Regions from separate parts of the Paenibacillus sp. PK3_47 genome, predicted to be linked through region 4. Evidence: riboswitches for the same ligand, from Rfam matches in the RefSeq annotation. Region 4 holds a riboswitch; each other region holds the start of a gene.

Region 1 (4,379 bases), 2.3 Mb from region 4:
GCGGATCCGTAGGCGTTCCAGGCTGCGGATCTGTAGGTGTTCCAGGCTGCGGATCTGTAGGTGTTCCAGGCTGCGGATCTGTAGGTGTTCCAGGTTCCGGGTCCGTAGGCGTTCCAGGTTCCTCTACCACCGGAGTAGGTTTAAGGTTGTAATAAATGCTGAAATCTGAACCGTTAAGGAACCTTTTGTAGCTGTTGAGTGCAGCCATTACATCACGCTGTGCCATCACATTACTTTTGGCATCGGCCTTCCTCCACTTGTACAAGCCGTCTGCTGCTTTATAAGTGTAGAGGTCATTCAGCATGTTCTTGTCACCCTGCTTGTAATCCTCACCTGCAGGGTCAATCTCATTTGCAGCGAGACCAAGAATCAGCTGGCCCAGACTGTTGCTGTTCGTAATCTGCTTGCCTTTCCAATACGCTGCCGTCTCATCAATAGCAGCCTTTACCTGAGGGTTAGTGTCATAGTAAGGGGCAAGACCCGCCATGATAATCCCGGACATATCCGGGTCAGGTGTGGAGCCGAAGAATGACCAGCCGCCGCCTTTTATTTTAAGGGAAAGAAGCTTGTCCACCAGGAATTCTCTGGTTACCTTGCTTCCTTCAGGGATCTCATATCTTCCGGAGTCCAGGGCAAGCAGCATGTATACGACGTCGTTGGAGACCGTAAGCCGTGCAGGATCAAAGTTGACAGCCTTATCCAGAAGGTTAATGCCGCCGATATCCTTTATATTAACATCTGCTGCAGTCAAGCCTATGATGACTTTGGCGATATCTGTGCCTTTCTTATAGACTCCTGCCGCATCAATGACCTGCTTGGTGTAAGCGGCGATATAGTCCGGGTCAGGTGCAAGACCTGTAAGATTGGAGGCTACAGAAGCCCAATCATCATAGACTTGCTGTGAGTATCCCGCAACGGCCTGCGTAATTTCAGCGTCCAGGTCGAACTCCAGCCCTTTATTAAAAGGCGGAGTGACGGCATAGTTTTTGTTAATAACACCGACTGCTCTGAGATCAAAACCGGCAGATCCTCCGGAAGGATCAGGATCATAGATTGGCCGGCCGTAACTGTCCTTGTTGGTACCGTCGCCCTTAATGTCGATAATCTTAACGTATTTGATATCATTCAGCTTAACGAGTCCGGCGGCAACTTCCTCTTTGTCTTTGAGCGCTGCCAGATCAAACCCGGTTCCGAAACCGCCGAGTGCCTTGCCGGCCAGTCCGTTATACTGGGAAGGATCTACTCCTTCATAAGAGCCGACTTTGGTATTCCTCAAGGCAGAGGAGTCAAACTGTACCCAATCTGTTCCGTTGGAAGACACCTGTACATAAGCCAATTCCAGAAAACCAAGTGTGTTATCGGGCCCTGTAGCAAAGCCGTTTTCAAAGACCGCAAAGTCTTGTCCGGGCCCGTCCCCGATTCCCTCAAACTCCATTGTAATTTCGCCGTTGTCTCCTAATACTACCAAAGAAGAAGAGTAAGGTCCGACAGCATTCTCCGGTGTTCTGTAAGATTCTAATACATTTCCTTCAGCCGTATTAGGTTTGTAATCGCGGTACCCCGTAGCCCATGATACAATTGAGTTTACCTCTACATTCGTGTTCGTGAAGACAACCGGTTCTTTAGCTGCGTCAGCCTGTAAGTTGCCCAGCCCTGCTGAACCTAACAGTAAGGCTGATGCCAACCCGGATACAAGAACCTTTTTAAAGCTTTTCCCCATTTCTCTCTTCCCTTTCTGACCCTAGAATAGTGAGAAAGCCTCTCCCATGAATGGAAGAGGCGTGGTTAAAGAGACTCAAATAAGAGTTTCTGATAACCGCCCTTTACCTCGAAGGGCTCAGTTATACACAATAAGCACCGACCTGACTTAGGATGACTCCCTTACAGTGGCGTGGACCGTGCTGGACTCTCACCAGCTTCCGTAACTTATTGTGTTAACTATGAAATTCATTTATTTTCCTTCACCATAGGATACGTAAGTTCAGCCGCTGCGTCAATACGCTTGTTATAGGCAAAAAATATGACAGTCCGCAGAAGGAATATAACAATGTGTGGCGAAGCGTCCGAAGATTACCGGTTCACCGGTTATAAAAAAATCCTGTCGTACGTTTCCTGAATCCTCACTTGCTGCAGGTGCTTGTCCGTCACATTGTAAGTAAAGAGCGCGGAAGTGTCATCTTTAAAAAACTGTTTATACCAGTAAAGGGAGCTCCCCCTCTGAAAAATTCCGTAATAACCGCAAGAAGGCGGACACTGGTCCAGAATGAAAGACTCATCTATTGAAATGTTATTTTTCACTTTACAAATAAAAGCCTCCAGCGGAATAAGGGCGATACTTTGCAGCGCTGTGCCTTGGGGCATGTCTTCCTTGCTGTGGTCCCAAATGTTCTTTTTCCATGTTATGAACAGCTCCTTAAGCTATCATCGTCAGTAATAGATTATAAAGAAAACAGTAGAAGAAGGGGCTGCCCAAGCAGCCATTTTATGGCTTATGGGGGAGCCCCTTTAGCATTTTCGCAGAAATCTGACATTAATTTCGCCGCTTCCTGCCGTATTGGGCTTGAGGCCGAGACGGAAGGCATTCTTCTTTAGTGCAGCTTTGACCTGGCGCGGGGACATGCCAGGGAAACGCTGCAGCAGCTGCGCGGCTGCGCCGGAGACAATCGGGGCAGAGATGCTGGTCCCGGAGAGCCTGTAGTAGAACTTGCCGATACTCTCCTGGGGGGACTGGCGGGCCAGCAGTGAACCCGGCGCGCGCAGCGAGATCACTGATTCGCCCGGAGCAACGATGTCGGGTTTCACCTTGCCGCCCGGAGCAGGACCGCGGCTGGAATAGAACGTAATGACATCGTCCTTTTGCGTTAGGGTCCGCCTGTCATTAACTGCACCTACGGTTATCGCTGAGGGACTGATTCCCGGTGATTCAACCGTCTTTGGTCCGGGTCCGCTGTTGCCCGCGGCGATGACGACAGTGAGTCCGGCCTGGACGGCTTTTTCAACAGCCTGGCAGAGCGGATCGTCTTTGCAGGATGTGTTCACTGGACCGCCGAAGGACATCGACAGGATACGCAGCCTGAGGCGCTTGCGCTCTGCAATGCACCATTCGATCCCTTTGATAATGGTAGAATCATAGCCGTCGCCGTTCTGGTCCAATACTTTAACACCGACAATACCGGCTTCCGGTGCAGGCCCCCTGTATTTGCCTTTGCTGGCCCATCCGTTGCCTGCAGCATCCCCGGCGATATGGGTTCCGTGACCATTGTCGTCATAGGGCTTTTTTCTATGATTGATGAAATCCTTGAAGGCAAAGATCCGGTTAACTGGTTTGGTCAGATCCGGATGACAGTAAATTCCGGTATCAATGATGGCGATGTTGATTCCTTTTCCGGTAAGTCCTTTGGTGGTCTGGAGAGCCGCTGCCCCGATAGAAGGAGTCGCTATGTTTAAAGAGGAATGTTTTACCGTATCCAGATAGACTTTATGAATCTCGTTACAGCTGCAGATCCGTTCCAGGCATTTCAAAGAAACTCTTGAGGATAGGGCATTGATCAAGGAAAGACGGTGTTTGACAGGGAAGGAATGAACGCCAAGATGTTTCTGCAGATTCCGGATCCGGGACGGGGTAACGGGAGACTTGAATTGAACGATAACCGGCACTGAAGCTGACTTTGCACCTGTAGCAGGTGTATTCCTGACTTTATGCTGTAACGGCTGATTCATTTTGGCGGCATGCTGCCGCACCCACAGCTTTTCACGCATTGATGAGTGATCACCTCTCCACTGTGCATCCTATGCAGGAATAGGCTCAGGGGATACATCTCTATGAAACTGTGACACCGCCACATTTTATATAGAATAGGCAATAGGAAGATTCGGCCGGCTCTTAAATTGCATTTACTACTGTATCTTAAAAGAAAGTGGTGAAGCAAATGAGAGAAGTTGACAAGAAGAAAGCATTACTGGCAAAAAAAGCGCTGATGGTTAAAAAGATGAATGCGGCTAAGGCTGCCGCCAAGAAAAAACCGCTGGCTAAAAAACCGGCTGCCAGAAGACGCAGAGTCAGACAAACCTTCAATAACCTCGTTGTACTGGCAACAAACTTCAATGGTGTGCCAAAGGAAACTACAGATTTCACAGCCACCCTGACCAGAGGTTCAGACACATTTACAGCGTTCTTTGATGATACCGGTGTGGCTGTATTCAACCAGGTCTCTACGTTGACTGATGTGTCCTACGTTCTGAGAATCAGAAACGACAACAACGTCCAGGTCTTCCAAGGCACCGTTCCGCCTAACCGCGAGTTTTTTGTCGCCCGCTTCTAAGACTATTAATGAGATAAAAGAGAAGCAGCATGGCCTGATTATTGGGTCATGCTGTTT
Region 2 (4,379 bases), 3.1 Mb from region 4:
GAGCAGCTGCTCGATATTTCGTTCCTGCAGTACCGGGACATCACCGACTGGCAGCCGCCGCTAGACTCCATCAGCAGGCAAAAAGCTAATGCGCTCCGTGCCGCTTACCGCTGGTTCGGGGAGGAGAATCCGGATGAGAAGATTTTTGCCGGACTTACGCCCAAAGAGCTCGATGATGTACAGCTGCTGGGACGGCGCTGGCTGAAGGAAACGCTGTATATCGAGCCGTTCGAACGGCTTCCGCTGGCGTTTTATCACAGTGCTGACCGCGAGGGCGGTCCGCTTGATTATGAGGCGCTGATGGATCTGGTGGTCCGCAAAGCGGGGAACAGCAAGGAGACGGTCTACCGCTTCTTCGCCTGGTCACAAGACAGCCGCCTGTTCACGGTGTCGAACAAGAAGCTGCATCCGGCGTACCGCAAGGCGGTGCTCAAGTATTTCCTGAACAAAGACCGCGATGCATTCAAAAGCCGCGAATTCCGCAAAAACTACATGTCATCCGCAGGGCCTGCCCTGCAAAATGTATACAACGAGGCCCGCTCCAAGCTGGCTTCGCCGCTGGCGCGGTGGATCAGCCGCAGCCGATTTCAGCTCCTGATCTCCGGCTCCATCCTGGGGATCGTGCTGATCGGCATCATTGTGGCGGTCAGCCTGCTGCGCCCGGACAGCAAGGAGGCCGCTCTGCCGGCGGCCAGTCCGTCGCCGTCCGCTGCGGCCGCGTTTGCCCCCGCTGCCGTGTATCTCGGCAGCGAAGGGGCGGAGGGGACCGGCAGCCGGCTGGTGTTCTCCTTTGCCGACGCTGAGGAATGCACCGCCTTTAACCCGGCGGTGATTAGTGTAACGGCCTCCGGCGGGGACGCGGTGGCCTACGATGTTACGGCGATTGAACGGGGCGGCTGTCCCGTTCAATCGCCGGAGGCTGGAGCCGCCGGGGATGACGGCGGCGGAAACGCGGCTGCGGCGGATGCAGCCGGGGAAGAGAGCGGCGCGGCGGAGAACGCGCCTGCCGAGGGCGAGGGCGGCGCAGCGGAGGACGCGCCTGCCGAGGGCGATAGCGGCGCGGCGGAGAACGCGGCCGCTGAAGGTGATGGCGGCGCGGGGGAGAACGCGGCCGCTGAGGGTGATGGCGGCGCGGCAGAGAACGCGCCTGCCGCCAACACAGGCACGGCTCCGTACACCGTCAACGCGCTGCTTGAAGCGGGAGCCAGCGTTGCGGTAGGTGATATGATCACCGCCGGAAAGTACTCGCTGATGCTCGAAGCAAGTCCTGGCAGTACGCCGCCGTCAGCTACTCCGTCAGCTGCTGATACGGATGCTGATACAGGCAGCCCTGAGCCTTCCGCTGAAGCAAGTGCGGATGCGGAAGCTGAGTAACAGCATGAGCCGCTACCTCATATGCGGATTATGCTGCGAATGTGACAGAGCTGAATGTTTCTCATAGTAAAACCAGACAAAGCAGCGTTTCCCGTAATTCGGGGAAACGCTGCTTTACTTTTATGGACATTCCCTGCGCTAACGGACCCAGGATCCGTTATTTATTGATTTTGGCACGCTTATTATTTCTAACGGACCGAGGTTCCGTTATTCGCACCAAAATGACCTCATCTGCACACTTTTACTGAAAATAAGGCCCACTGAGTCCGTTAGATTCTGTGAGCGCCTGAAATCGCGGAAATAACGCCCCCTGTGTCCGTTACGCTCGGTCAGTCGCTCAGGATTCCGGTAAAATAGGTACCCTTAAACCCTATAAAACTGCTGACGCCCATTTCCATTAGCACAAGCCGCTATCATCCTCACAACAACTATCCCCGCCGCCGGACTATTTTCTTCAATAAAAGCGGAGAACGGCTGACTAACTAACATTTGGAATCTCTCAAATCCTGTTGGCATTCGCAGGTAACAGTCACTAACTCCTGACCGGGTACCGTTTTCCATTCAGCTTTTCTATGGACATACCGGAGATTACTAGATATGATTATGAAAATAATTAAAATTTAATAAGCACTAGGAAAAGGTGCGGTTCTACGCGTAGAATCCGCTTAAAAGGGAAGTCCGGTGCAAATCCGGTGCGGACCCGCCACTGTAAATGCGAAGCAACTCTCGGAGTGCCACTGTCCTGTGATCAAGGGTGGGAAGGCAGAGGGAAGCGATGAAGCATAAGCCAGGAGACCTGCCTTTTTCCGGAACGTTTCTATTCTTCGTGGGGTGAGAATGCGGAACATATGCAGATGAAATGAACTGTCGGTGTGGCTTTGGCACCGTTATGCTCGCTGTGTATTTTCCCTGGCCGCCCTTCGTGGGGCGGCTTATTAGCGTGTCAGAATGTGTAAACTTTTGGGCCCTCCCGCAAAGAACTTGATAACACATTGAAGCAAGGCCCCACTCAGTTTGTGGGGATATTTAGTGCGGACAGGCGGGTTGCGTTCATCCGGCTGATTTATGCTCCTGGAGAAAGAGTGCTGAATCAGGCAGGTAATGTGAAGCGAGTATCGGCAGATGCTTTTTTGTAGTGTCTGCTGCAAGACTAATATTATTATAGGAAAGAGGTTAATGATGAAGACGATTCTTTCTGCCAAGTCCTTTGTGCTTGGTCTGGCATTATTGCTGGTTATTTCAACGTTGGGTTCGGCTTTTGTTCCGGCAGGACAGGCTTTTGCTGCTGAGACAGCCCTAGCGGCAGCAGACACTGGTGCGACAGATGTATCTGCAGCCGACGCTCCCCAAATCACTGTATCCGAAGCTATAGAAGACACCGTCAAGCTTATCCTAAACAGCGGTGTGAAGTCCGACTGGGAGGCGATCGGGATAACCCGGGCCGGATACCAGGTGCCGGGGAGCTATCTCCAAGTGTTGGAGAACACAGTACAGACTGAAGGCAGACTTAGCAAAGTTACCGATTATGCCCGGACCGTACTTGCCATAACAGCTCTTGGCGGTGATGCGGCGAATTTCGCCGGCAGCGGTTCTGCAGCAGGGTACAACCTGTTGGAGAAGCTGTATAACAGCGACAAAATGAGCAGTGAGACGGTGAACGGACCCGTGTATGCACTGCTTGCGCTTGATTCCGGCAGCTATACTATTCCGGACGGTGCCAAGTGGACACGCACAGCGCTGGTAGACGAGATTCTGAAACAACAAAAAGATGATGGCGGTTTTGCCCTGTTCGGCTCGGCCGGAGATCCTGATATAACGGCGATGACCCTGACAGCGTTGGCGCCGTACCAAGATAAGCCTGAAGTGAAGACAGCCGGTGAAAAAGCTGTACAATGGCTATCCTCCCGTCAAGATGCCAACGGTGGCTACGGCGGCAGCAGTGAAAGTGTTGCCCAGGCTATTATCGCGCTCACTTCCAACGGAATTGATCCAACAGGGGAACGTTTTACTAAGAATGGAACCGACCTTGTAGGAAGATTAATGAGCTTCTTCGTGCAAGGCGGCGGTTTTTCACATACCCCAGGTGCTGCTGCTAATTCACAGGCAACCGAGCAGGGCCTGCAGGCCCTCGTTGCCTACAATCTGCTCGGCGGCAGCGGCAAGCTGTATGACTTCCCTAAGCCTGCGCAGCCTGAAGAACCCTCTGCCGTTAATGTGGCGCTGTCTGTTGAAGGACCGCAGGGAACAGTGGCAGAAGGCAAACTAACGGCCCTCAATGCTCTGGATGCGCTGAAACAGCTCACGGCGGCCCGCAATATTCCGCTTGATATTACTGTATATCCGTTTGGCAGTATGGTTGATGGAATTAACGGGATTAAGGGCGGCACTTACGGCGGCGGCTACTGGACTTTTCTTGTCCATCGAGGCGGGGAATGGGTGTATCCTGAATTAGGGATGGATTCCTATCCGCTTAAGGAAGCGGACCGTATTCTGATCTATTTTGGCGGAATGAATACCCCGGTGGTAGATTCAGTCACCATCAGCAGCCCGCAGCCTGAGCCAGACGAGAAATTTACAGTTGCAGTAACACAAAAACATTGGGTAACCGATGATGTGACATATGCTACTAGTACGGTTACATCCCCGGCAGCAGGCGTTCAAGTCACTGCAGGCGGCATCAGCGTAACTACAAATGATCAAGGCGTTGCTGTTTTTGAATCAGGTCTGCCGGCAGGAGATTACGAATTGGCCGTCACTGCTTATGCGGAAGGCAAAACTCCGGCAATTGTTAAACATAAGCAAGCATTGAAGGTAGGTGTAGCAGTTCACCTGTCTGTTGAAGGACCGCAGGGAACAGTGGCAGAAGGCAAGCTAACGGCCATCAATGCTCTGGATGCGCTGAAACAGCTCACGGCGGCCCGCAATATCCCGCTCGATATTACTGTATATCCGTTTGGCAGTATGGTTGACGGAATTAACGGGATTAAGGGCGGCACTTACGGCGG
Region 3 (4,379 bases), 2.6 Mb from region 4:
GTCCCTAAAAACCCTGGAGACCGCGTCCTTATAGTATTTTTAAAGATGCTGGTGAAGGGAATTGAACCCCCGGCCTACGCATTACGAGTGCGTTGCTCTACCCCTGAGCTACACCAGCCTGAAGCCTGACTTGTACGTCAAACAAAAAACATTATACAACTTCCGTCCGGAAACGCAAGACCCTTTATCCGGACCTTCTCTTAGTCCGCCTGCAGCCTGCGCTCCACGGCTTCCAGCTTGCTGCGGCTGGTGGAAGGCTTGTCGCGGCGGTCATCGATCTTAAGTGAAGTGGATACCCGCTGCGCTCCGGCTGTAAAAGGGGACTCGTGCAGCGCCTCTACCGCAGCGAGAATTCTGGATACCGGACCTTCTATAATGGTGCCCATAGAGGTCAGCTCGTAAGTAATGCCCTCCACGGTCTGCAGCACCCGCTGCATATCGGCCACATAGCTGCTGAGGCTGGTGCTGCCCGTGCCAATCGGAATGACCGTAACTTCGCCAATCGCCATCGTTAATTCCTCCTGTTCATTTGTAACTGCATTCTGCACAGTTTAACTGTCCTCTTATTTTACCAACTGATCAGCTCTCCTACAAATCACATCAATATATAGCTGTTCCCCCTATCTCATTTACAGTGTCACGCGCACTATTTTTATGAAGTCTTTGTGGCATATTTTCGGACAATTTATGACTTTAAATATGAATTTTTGCGGATACATTGTGGATTACCTGTGGACTAACCTGTGGATCACTTGTGAGTAAGGCGGCGGATTCCGCTCCCGGCGCGGGTTTAGAAAAATGTGGTTTACAAACACAATATATTGGGTTATTTTTAACTAACGACAACAAAATATAGTGAAAACAGGTGCTTCACTCTCAACAGGAGTGCAGAAGCTTAATAGAGAAACGCGGTGAAATTCCGCTGCGGTCCCGCCACTGTAACCGGATGTACGCAGACTTTCCGGAGCCTGCGCGGCAGCATCCTCCGGCAGCAGCCACTGGGGCCTAAGAGTCCCCGGGAAGGCGCCGGAAGATTCAGCGGAAGCCAGGAGGCCTGCCTGTTTTACCGACACCATATCTAGTGCCTGCGGGAAACAGGCGAGGTGTCCGCATGCGGCCTGCACAAGCAGATCAGCCTGCCCTATTTCAGGGAATAGAGGCTGCCGATACCTGAGGGTAATAAAGCTTATCACCTTCAGGTATCGGCTTCTGCATTACACATCACCGGCAAGATCCGTACAGGGATCCTTGCCGCACCCGCATCCGGGCATTTCCCGCCTATTTGGCAGGAGATGCTTTTTTTACTGATGTCAGGAGGTTGGACTTCCTGATTATAATACCGAGGGGAGAGAGCTACATAATGACGCTGCTGGAGAAACGGTACAACGGTGGACAAGCTGCACAGGAGGTTCTTTTGGAAGAAGTTATACATTTGGGACGCGACATTATCGACAGCCGGGATCTTGACCTGCTGCGCGAGAACGCCAATTTGAACGGGGAGAGCTTCTCCGGAAAGATGAGCAAATTCGGAAGCGAGTATTCCAAATGGTATGCACGCAACTTCACCATGCCGCCGCAGCTGGTACAGGCGATCGAAGACAATGTAGTATACGTCCATGACTTGGACCAATACGCCATTGGAACGACGAACTGTATTTTCATTCCGTTCGAACGTCTTCTCCGCGAAGGCTTCAACACGGGCAACGGCAGCGTCCGCCCTCCCAACTCGATTATGACGGCGATGTCGCTGGTGGCGATTATTTTCCAGTCCCAGCAGAATGCGCAGTACGGCGGCGTATCCGCCAACAAGATCGATTTTGATCTGGCGCCATATGTGACCAAATCCTTTGCCAAGCTGTTCCGTAAAGGTCTGGAGTACTTTGAAGAAGGCCAGGCCGGTGAGCATCTGGGCGAAATCACAATGAGCCGCAGCGATCTGGCGGAGCAGTATCCGCGTTCCTTCCGTTTTGCGTTAAAAGAGACCGAGATCGAAACGCTCCAGGCCGCTGAGAGCATGATACATAATCTGAATACGATGTCCAGCCGTTCCGGCGGACAGATTCCTTTTACCAGCATTAATTACGGCACCTGTACTTCACCTGAAGGCCAGCTCGTAATCAGCTCTCTGCTGACGGCGACCATGAACGGGCTCGGCAGCGGTGAAACACCGGTCTTCCCGATCCAGATTTTCAAATGCAAGCAGGGTATCAACCAGCAGCAGGGCGATCCGAACTATGAGCTGTTCCTCAAAGCCGCCGAATGCTCCGCCCGCAGACTGTACCCGAACTTTGCCAACCTGGATGCGCCGCTTAACCTGCAGTATTACGATCCGGCTGATCCGGATACGGAATTCGCAACCATGGGCTGCCGCACGCGGGTGCTGGGCGACCGCTTCGGACGCAATCACTGCTCCGGCAAAGGCAACCTTTCTTTTAACACGCTGAATCTGGTCCGTCTGGGTCTGGCTCACGGTACCATTACAGGCCGGCGCCTTACTGCAGACGAAAAAGGCTTCTATGAGGACCTTAATCACTATATGGATATCGCCCTGGAGGGACTGCTGCACCGCTTCCGCATCCAGGCCGCCCAGAAGGCCAAGGCTTCCGATTTCATGATGCGTGAAGGGGTCTGGGAAGGCGGCGAAATGCTGGCTCCTGAGGAGAGCGTCGGCGATCTGCTGAAGCACGGCAGCCTGTCGATCGGCTTCATCGGCATCGCAGAATGCATGAAGGCCATGTACGGCAAACATCACGGCGAAGATGCAGAGGTTCATGCCAAGGCGCTTGCCATTGTCCGCCACATGCGCGAGTACTGCGACCGCAAGAGCGAAGAGCTGGATCTCAATATTACGCTGTTTGCCACGCCTGCTGAAGGGCTGTCAGGCAAATTCACCAAAGTAGACCGCAAGGTGCTGGGCTCCATCCCGGGCGTAACCGACCGCGAGTACTATACGAACTCGTTCCACATTCCGGTCTATTATGAGCTGGGTGCAGCCAAAAAAATCAGTCTTGAAGCGCCGTTCCATGAGCACTGCAACGCCGGCGCCATCTCTTATGTTGAGCTTAACGGCAACGCCCGCAGCAACCCGGCGGCTTTTGTTAAGATCATCAAATATGCGCTTGAACAGCAAATCAGCTATTTCAGCATCAATCATCCGATTGACCGCTGCTCCGGCTGCGGCTACGAAGGGGTCATCGGCACCCACTGCCCTTCCTGCGGCGCCCATGAGCACGATACCCATATCCGCCGTCTGCGCCGGGTGACCGGGTATTTGACCGGCGATTACCAGACCCGCTTCAACGCGGCCAAGCAGGCCGAAGTACGGGACCGCGTCAAGCATCTATGAATATATGCGGCTACTATCCGGAATCGATCAATGAGGGCGAGGGCATGCGGGCCGTCCTCTTCCTGAGCGGGTGCCGCCACCGCTGCCCGGGATGCTTTAATCCGAAAACCTGGAATTTCAATTACGGTGAGGTTTTCACGCTGGAGCGGCAGCATGAGATTATAGCCGAGCTGGCAGCCAATCCGCTGCTGGACGGGCTTACGCTGGCTGGCGGTGACCCTTTTTTCTCAGCGGAAGAGGCGGCGGGCTTCATTCATGAGCTGCGAAGTGTACTGCCGGACTTCCCGGTCTGGATCTACACGGGATACACCTATGAAGAGCTTACAGCCCATCCGGGCTCGCCGGAGTGGAATCTGCTGAACTTGTGCCAGGTCGTTATTGACGGACGTTTTGTGGAAGAGCTCAAAGACACCACCCTCCCCTACCGCGGCAGCAGCAACCAGCGTATCATTGATATTCCGGCCAGTCTAGCAGGTACGGAGATCATCCATTGGCAGCCTGCGGTGCTGTAGTGATAATTGTAACTTATGAACAGTTGAAGTAGGCTGCACCTCCCCTCACAGGCAAGGGCAGCCTCTGCATAATTGAATAACGGTAATTACAAAAGCACGCTAAGCCCTTTTCTTAGCTGCTTTCTGTGCCCATATACTTCAAATTTTGATATTCACAATTATCTCTAAAGTCGAAAGGATGAATGTATTATGCCAGAACTTGTAGTGAAGCCCGAAAACCGCCAGTTAGCTTTTGATGAAATCCGCCTGTCTGTTTATGCCGACCGTATCCTGAATGGCCTGGAGCACTTGAGCAAAGACAGCCTCCTGCGCGGTGTGAACTCCAAGCTGCGCCGCAGCGAGGTCAGCGGTGAAGAGATCAGCAGCGCGTTCACGATGAGCGCCCTTGAGCTCGTATCCAAAGAAGAGCCGGACTGGAAGTTTGCTGCCGCACGTTCCCTTTTGACCTCCCTCTACAAAAAAGCTGCCGTTAACCGCCGCTACAAGGCCTATCCGGACGAGCCTTACGGCGAGCTCTATCC
Region 4 (4,379 bases):
CGGGATGCCAAAACTGCGAATAATGCGGAATAAACCTGTTATTCAAGTTATAATACAGATGATTTAATACCGCAGCGATGGCTGCGGCTATAACAAGGGGGAGAAACATGGATCTGCTCACTATTATTAAAGCCATTATTCTGGGAATTGTCGAAGGACTGACGGAGTTTGCTCCGGTGTCCTCGACAGGGCATATGATTATCGTGGATGATATGTGGCTCAAATCGCAGGAGTTCCTGGGCAAGTATGCAGCCAATACCTTCAAAGTCGTCATTCAGCTGGGCTCGATCCTCGCGGTTGTTGTAATCTTCCGTAACCGGTTCATTGATCTGCTGGGCCTCAAACGCTTCAGCAGCAAGGAGCTCGCAGCTGTACCGGACGGACTGCCTAAGGAAGAGACGCAGGGCCGCCTGAAGCTGGCACAGGTTATTGTCGGACTTATTCCTGCCGGTGTGCTGGGACTCTTATTCGAGGATTACATCGATGAGCATCTGTTCTCAACGTCAACTGTGCTTATCGGTCTTGTAGTCGGAGCTATTTTTATGATTATTGCCGACCGGTTTGCGCCGAAGAAAGCGAAAATTGAGACTGTGGATCAAATTACATACAAGCAGGCGCTGTCCGTGGGTCTGATCCAGTGTATCTCATTGTGGCCGGGCTTCTCACGCTCCGGGTCAACCATCTCCGGCGGCGTGCTGCTGGGAATGAGCCACCGTGCCGCCGCTGACTTTACCTTTATCATGGCAGTTCCGATTATGGCCGGGGCAAGCCTGATTTCACTGGTCAAAAACTGGGAGTACTTCACAATGGATGCCCTGCCGTTTTTTATCGTTGGGTTTATCAGCGCATTTGTGTTCGCGCTGGTGTCCATGCGGTTTTTCCTCAAGCTGATCAACCGGATCAAGCTGCTGCCGTTCGCCATCTACCGGATTGTGCTCGCAGGTGTGGTTTACCTGATCTGGTTCTAAATTTTGTTTCTTCAAAAGGCTGCACCTTCCCAAAGGGAGGGTGCAGCCTTTTTTGTGGTGTGCTAATTATAGATTTAGCTTATAAGGCTTTTGGAATCTTATTCCTTCTGTTTATGGCTTATCTGCCTTCTTGCGGCACCTGAATTACATCGGCTATAGGGAATGCGTATAGCTGATTTATCCGGAATGGATTGCACCGCAGCAGGTGATTCAGTATGATGGCAACAACAGCAACACATAACCATCAATAAGTCCATAAAGGGAGACAGGTGCTTGCCGGGATCACACGAAGAACCGGCAGGCTTAAAAGGGAAATCCGGTGAAAAGCCGGTGCGGTCCCGCCACTGTAACGGATAGTCCTCAGCTGCTTATGTCACTGGCTCACCACTGCCGGGAAGACCTGCTGCAGGATGCTGATTCCGCCAGCCAGGAGACCTGCCTGTTTCAACAGCACTGCATTACCTACGGAAGATAGGGAGGTGTTAAGACTATCCATGAAATTTGTATGGGCGTCTTTCCCTTGGCCTGCTGCGGGGAAAAACGCCTTTTTGATGATCGGAAAGCTGATATAGTTCTTATAACAACGTATATAGTGGATGAAAATGTACACTGAGGAGTGGAGAACATGGCAAATAAACTAATTACAGGCAACCTGGGCTACCCGAGAATCGGCAGCAACCGGGAGTGGAAGAAGACGCTGGAGTCCTACTGGAGCGGTAAAATCAATGAGCAGGATTTTCTTGCGCAGATGGCGGAGATTCAGCTTCAGCATTTGAAGGCGCAGCAGCAGGCCGGGATCACGCAGATTCCGGTGAATGACTTCACCTTCTATGATCATGTGCTGGATACCGCTGCGATGTTCGGGATCGTTCCGCCAAGATACAGCTATGACGGCGGACAAGTCAGTCTTGATCTGTACTTTGCCATGGCGCGCGGCAGTGCAGAGGCTCCTGCCTGCGAGATGACCAAATGGTTCAATACGAATTACCATTACATCGTACCGGAGATCGGGAGCCGGACTCCGCGGCTTACGGAGAACAAGCCGCTGGCGGCTTACCGGTTCGCCAAAGCGCAGGCAGGGATTGAAGGCAAACCCGTGATCATTGGACTTTATACTTTCCTTAAGCTCTCCAAAGGCTTTCCGGCTGCTGAAATTAATGAAGTGGCAGCCCGCTTCCTTCCTGTCTATGTGCAGCTGCTCCAGGAGCTGCAGCAGGAGGGGGTGGCATGGGTACAGATCGATGAGCCTGCCATTGTTGCAGGACTCACAGAAGATGATACCGTACTGCTGAACACGATCTATGGTGAAATTGCGGCATCCGTTCCCGGCCTGCAGATTTTGCTGCAAACGTACTTCGAAGCGGCCGAACCGCTGGAAGCGCTGCTTAAGCTGCCGGTGCAGGGAATCGGCCTGGATTTTGTACATGACAAAGGCGCCAATCTGAACTCCATTGCGTCTTTGGGCTGGCCGGAGGACAAATGGCTGGGAGCGGGTATTATCGACGGGCGGAATATCTGGCGCGCGGATCTGGATGCCAAGCTTGAGCTTGTCCGCAAGCTGATTGCCTATGTGCCGGCGGAACGTTTGATCCTCCAGCCGTCCTCCAGCCTTCTGCATGTGCCTGTAACCGTCAAGGGCGAGGGCAGGCTGAAGGTGGAAGTGAAGCAGGCGCTGGCCTTTGCTGATGAGAAGCTGGCAGAGCTTGGCCTGATTGCTGCTGCAGCGGCCGATGCAGAGGCGTATGCAGACGCTCTGGCTGTGAGCCGCAAGGCGCTTGCTGTATTCCGGGCACTGCCGGAGAGAGGCCGTCAGGATGTGGCAGAACAGGCCAGGAATCTGGCCAAGCTTCGGGACAGCCGGAACTTGCCTTTTGCAGAGCGCGTTAAGGTGCAGCAGGAGAAATGGCAGCTGCCGCTGCTGCCCACTACAACCATCGGAAGCTTTCCGCAGACAACGGAGGTGCGGCAGGCACGGCTGAAATGGCGGAAGGGTGTATGGAGTCTGGAGCGATATGAAGGATATATCCGCCAGCAGATCGCGGATGTGATTACCTTCCAGGAAGAACTGGGTCTGGATGTGCTGGTGCACGGGGAATTTGAGCGTACCGATATGGTAGAGTTTTTCGGGGAAAAGCTGGCGGGTTACCTCTTTACCCAAGGCGGCTGGGTGCAGTCCTACGGCTCCCGCTGTGTTAAACCGCCGGTCATTTATGCTGATGTTGCCTTCATCGAACCGATGACCGTTAAGGAAAGTGTCTATGCCCAGTCGCTGACTAAGCTCCCGGTCAAAGGGATGCTGACCGGGCCGGTGACGATCCTCAACTGGTCCTTCGTACGGGACGACCTCAGCCGGGAAGAGGTGGCCAACCAGATCGCTCTTGCGCTGCGTCAGGAGGTACAGGCTCTGGAAACAGCCGGCATCGAGATGATCCAGGTTGATGAACCTGCCATCCGCGAAGGACTTCCGCTAAGGGCGCAGGACCATGAGCATTATCTGAAATGGGCGGTTAAAGCTTTCCGGATCGCGACGACTGATGTCAAGGATACAACGCAGATACATACGCATATGTGCTACAGTGAGTTCAATGATATGATTTCCTCTATCGCCGCCATGGATGCAGACGTCATCTCTATTGAAACCTCGCGCAGTCACGGGGAGCTGATTGTCAGCTTCGAGGAACAATCCTATGACAAGGGCATTGGACTGGGAGTATATGATATCCACAGCCCGCGGATACCGGAAGTGAAGGAAATGGCCCAGAATATTGAACGCGCGCTGCAGGTGCTGGATGCCGCACAGTTCTGGATTAATCCGGACTGCGGACTGAAGACACGCGGCTGGACAGAGACGGAGGCGGCACTGCGCAATATGGTCCAGGCTGCGGAGATTGTCCGAGAGAAGCGGGGCGCGGCTGTGCAGGGCTAGATATATTTATTTCAGCCTGATGCGGCTGTCCTCACTATTCTGACGTTGTGTGGCTCGCGTGAGCAGAGCATCAGGCTTATCTACCGGACTCGTGACAAGTATAGAGCAGTTGTTGTACTTTCTGCAGCCTTGTTGATTGATTAGGCTCATTCTGGTGGGAATGCGTCTAGAGCGTGGCCCGATCAACCAAAGTGGAAAACCTCCATCTAATGCTAAGGCAAATACCGCTATTACAATTTTAGTGGGAATAACTCCAGTTAATAGTACTGGATGAGTCACCAAAGGCCTTTATTAGCCCAAATAGCCGGAGAATTTCCAACTAAAGCTCCTATATAACGAAAAAGTCCAGGATTAAGTGGAGAAAATCCAATGAAGTAAACAGATCGCCTCCGGCAAGGAAGCGGTCTGTACAATTTATCTAGTACACTTAAATTATCCGAAAACACTTGATAATAATTATCATTCTTGATAAAATAATAAACAGA

What was found. Region 4 has a riboswitch for cobalamin ahead of metE (5-methyltetrahydropteroyltriglutamate--homocysteine S-methyltransferase). Riboswitches for the same ligand answer to the same signal wherever they lie in the genome.
Region 1: another riboswitch for cobalamin. It lies ahead of C2I18_RS22085 (S-layer homology domain-containing protein); the one in region 4 lies ahead of metE (5-methyltetrahydropteroyltriglutamate--homocysteine S-methyltransferase).
Region 2: another riboswitch for cobalamin. It lies ahead of C2I18_RS16625 (S-layer homology domain-containing protein); the one in region 4 lies ahead of metE (5-methyltetrahydropteroyltriglutamate--homocysteine S-methyltransferase).
Region 3: another riboswitch for cobalamin. It lies ahead of C2I18_RS14140 (anaerobic ribonucleoside triphosphate reductase); the one in region 4 lies ahead of metE (5-methyltetrahydropteroyltriglutamate--homocysteine S-methyltransferase).

Annotation. Positions count from the first base shown of each region.
Region 1 is NZ_CP026029.1:5,079,490-5,083,868, forward strand. It holds gene C2I18_RS22085 (S-layer homology domain-containing protein) at 1-1,684, opposite strand, end outside; adenosylcobalamin (AdoCbl) riboswitch at 1,812-1,948, opposite strand; gene C2I18_RS22090 (S8 family peptidase) at 2,506-3,759, opposite strand; gene C2I18_RS22095 (hypothetical protein) at 3,930-4,322, shown strand.
Region 2 is NZ_CP026029.1:3,741,702-3,746,080, forward strand. It holds gene C2I18_RS16620 (GAP1-N2 domain-containing protein) at 1-1,374, shown strand, start outside; cobalamin riboswitch at 1,996-2,192, shown strand; gene C2I18_RS16625 (S-layer homology domain-containing protein) at 2,551-4,379, shown strand, end outside.
Region 3 is NZ_CP026029.1:3,190,911-3,195,289, reverse strand. It holds tRNA gene C2I18_RS14150 (tRNA-Thr) at 47-118, opposite strand; gene C2I18_RS14145 (MTH1187 family thiamine-binding protein) at 201-509, opposite strand; cobalamin riboswitch at 847-1,076, shown strand; gene C2I18_RS14140 (anaerobic ribonucleoside triphosphate reductase) at 1,361-3,346, shown strand; gene nrdG (anaerobic ribonucleoside-triphosphate reductase activating protein) at 3,343-3,858, shown strand; gene C2I18_RS14130 (ribonucleoside-diphosphate reductase subunit alpha) at 4,048-4,379, shown strand, end outside.
Region 4 is NZ_CP026029.1:612,316-616,694, reverse strand. It holds gene C2I18_RS02945 (DedA family protein) at 1-33, shown strand, start outside; gene C2I18_RS02940 (undecaprenyl-diphosphate phosphatase) at 108-968, shown strand; cobalamin riboswitch at 1,219-1,425, shown strand; gene metE (5-methyltetrahydropteroyltriglutamate--homocysteine S-methyltransferase) at 1,594-3,894, shown strand.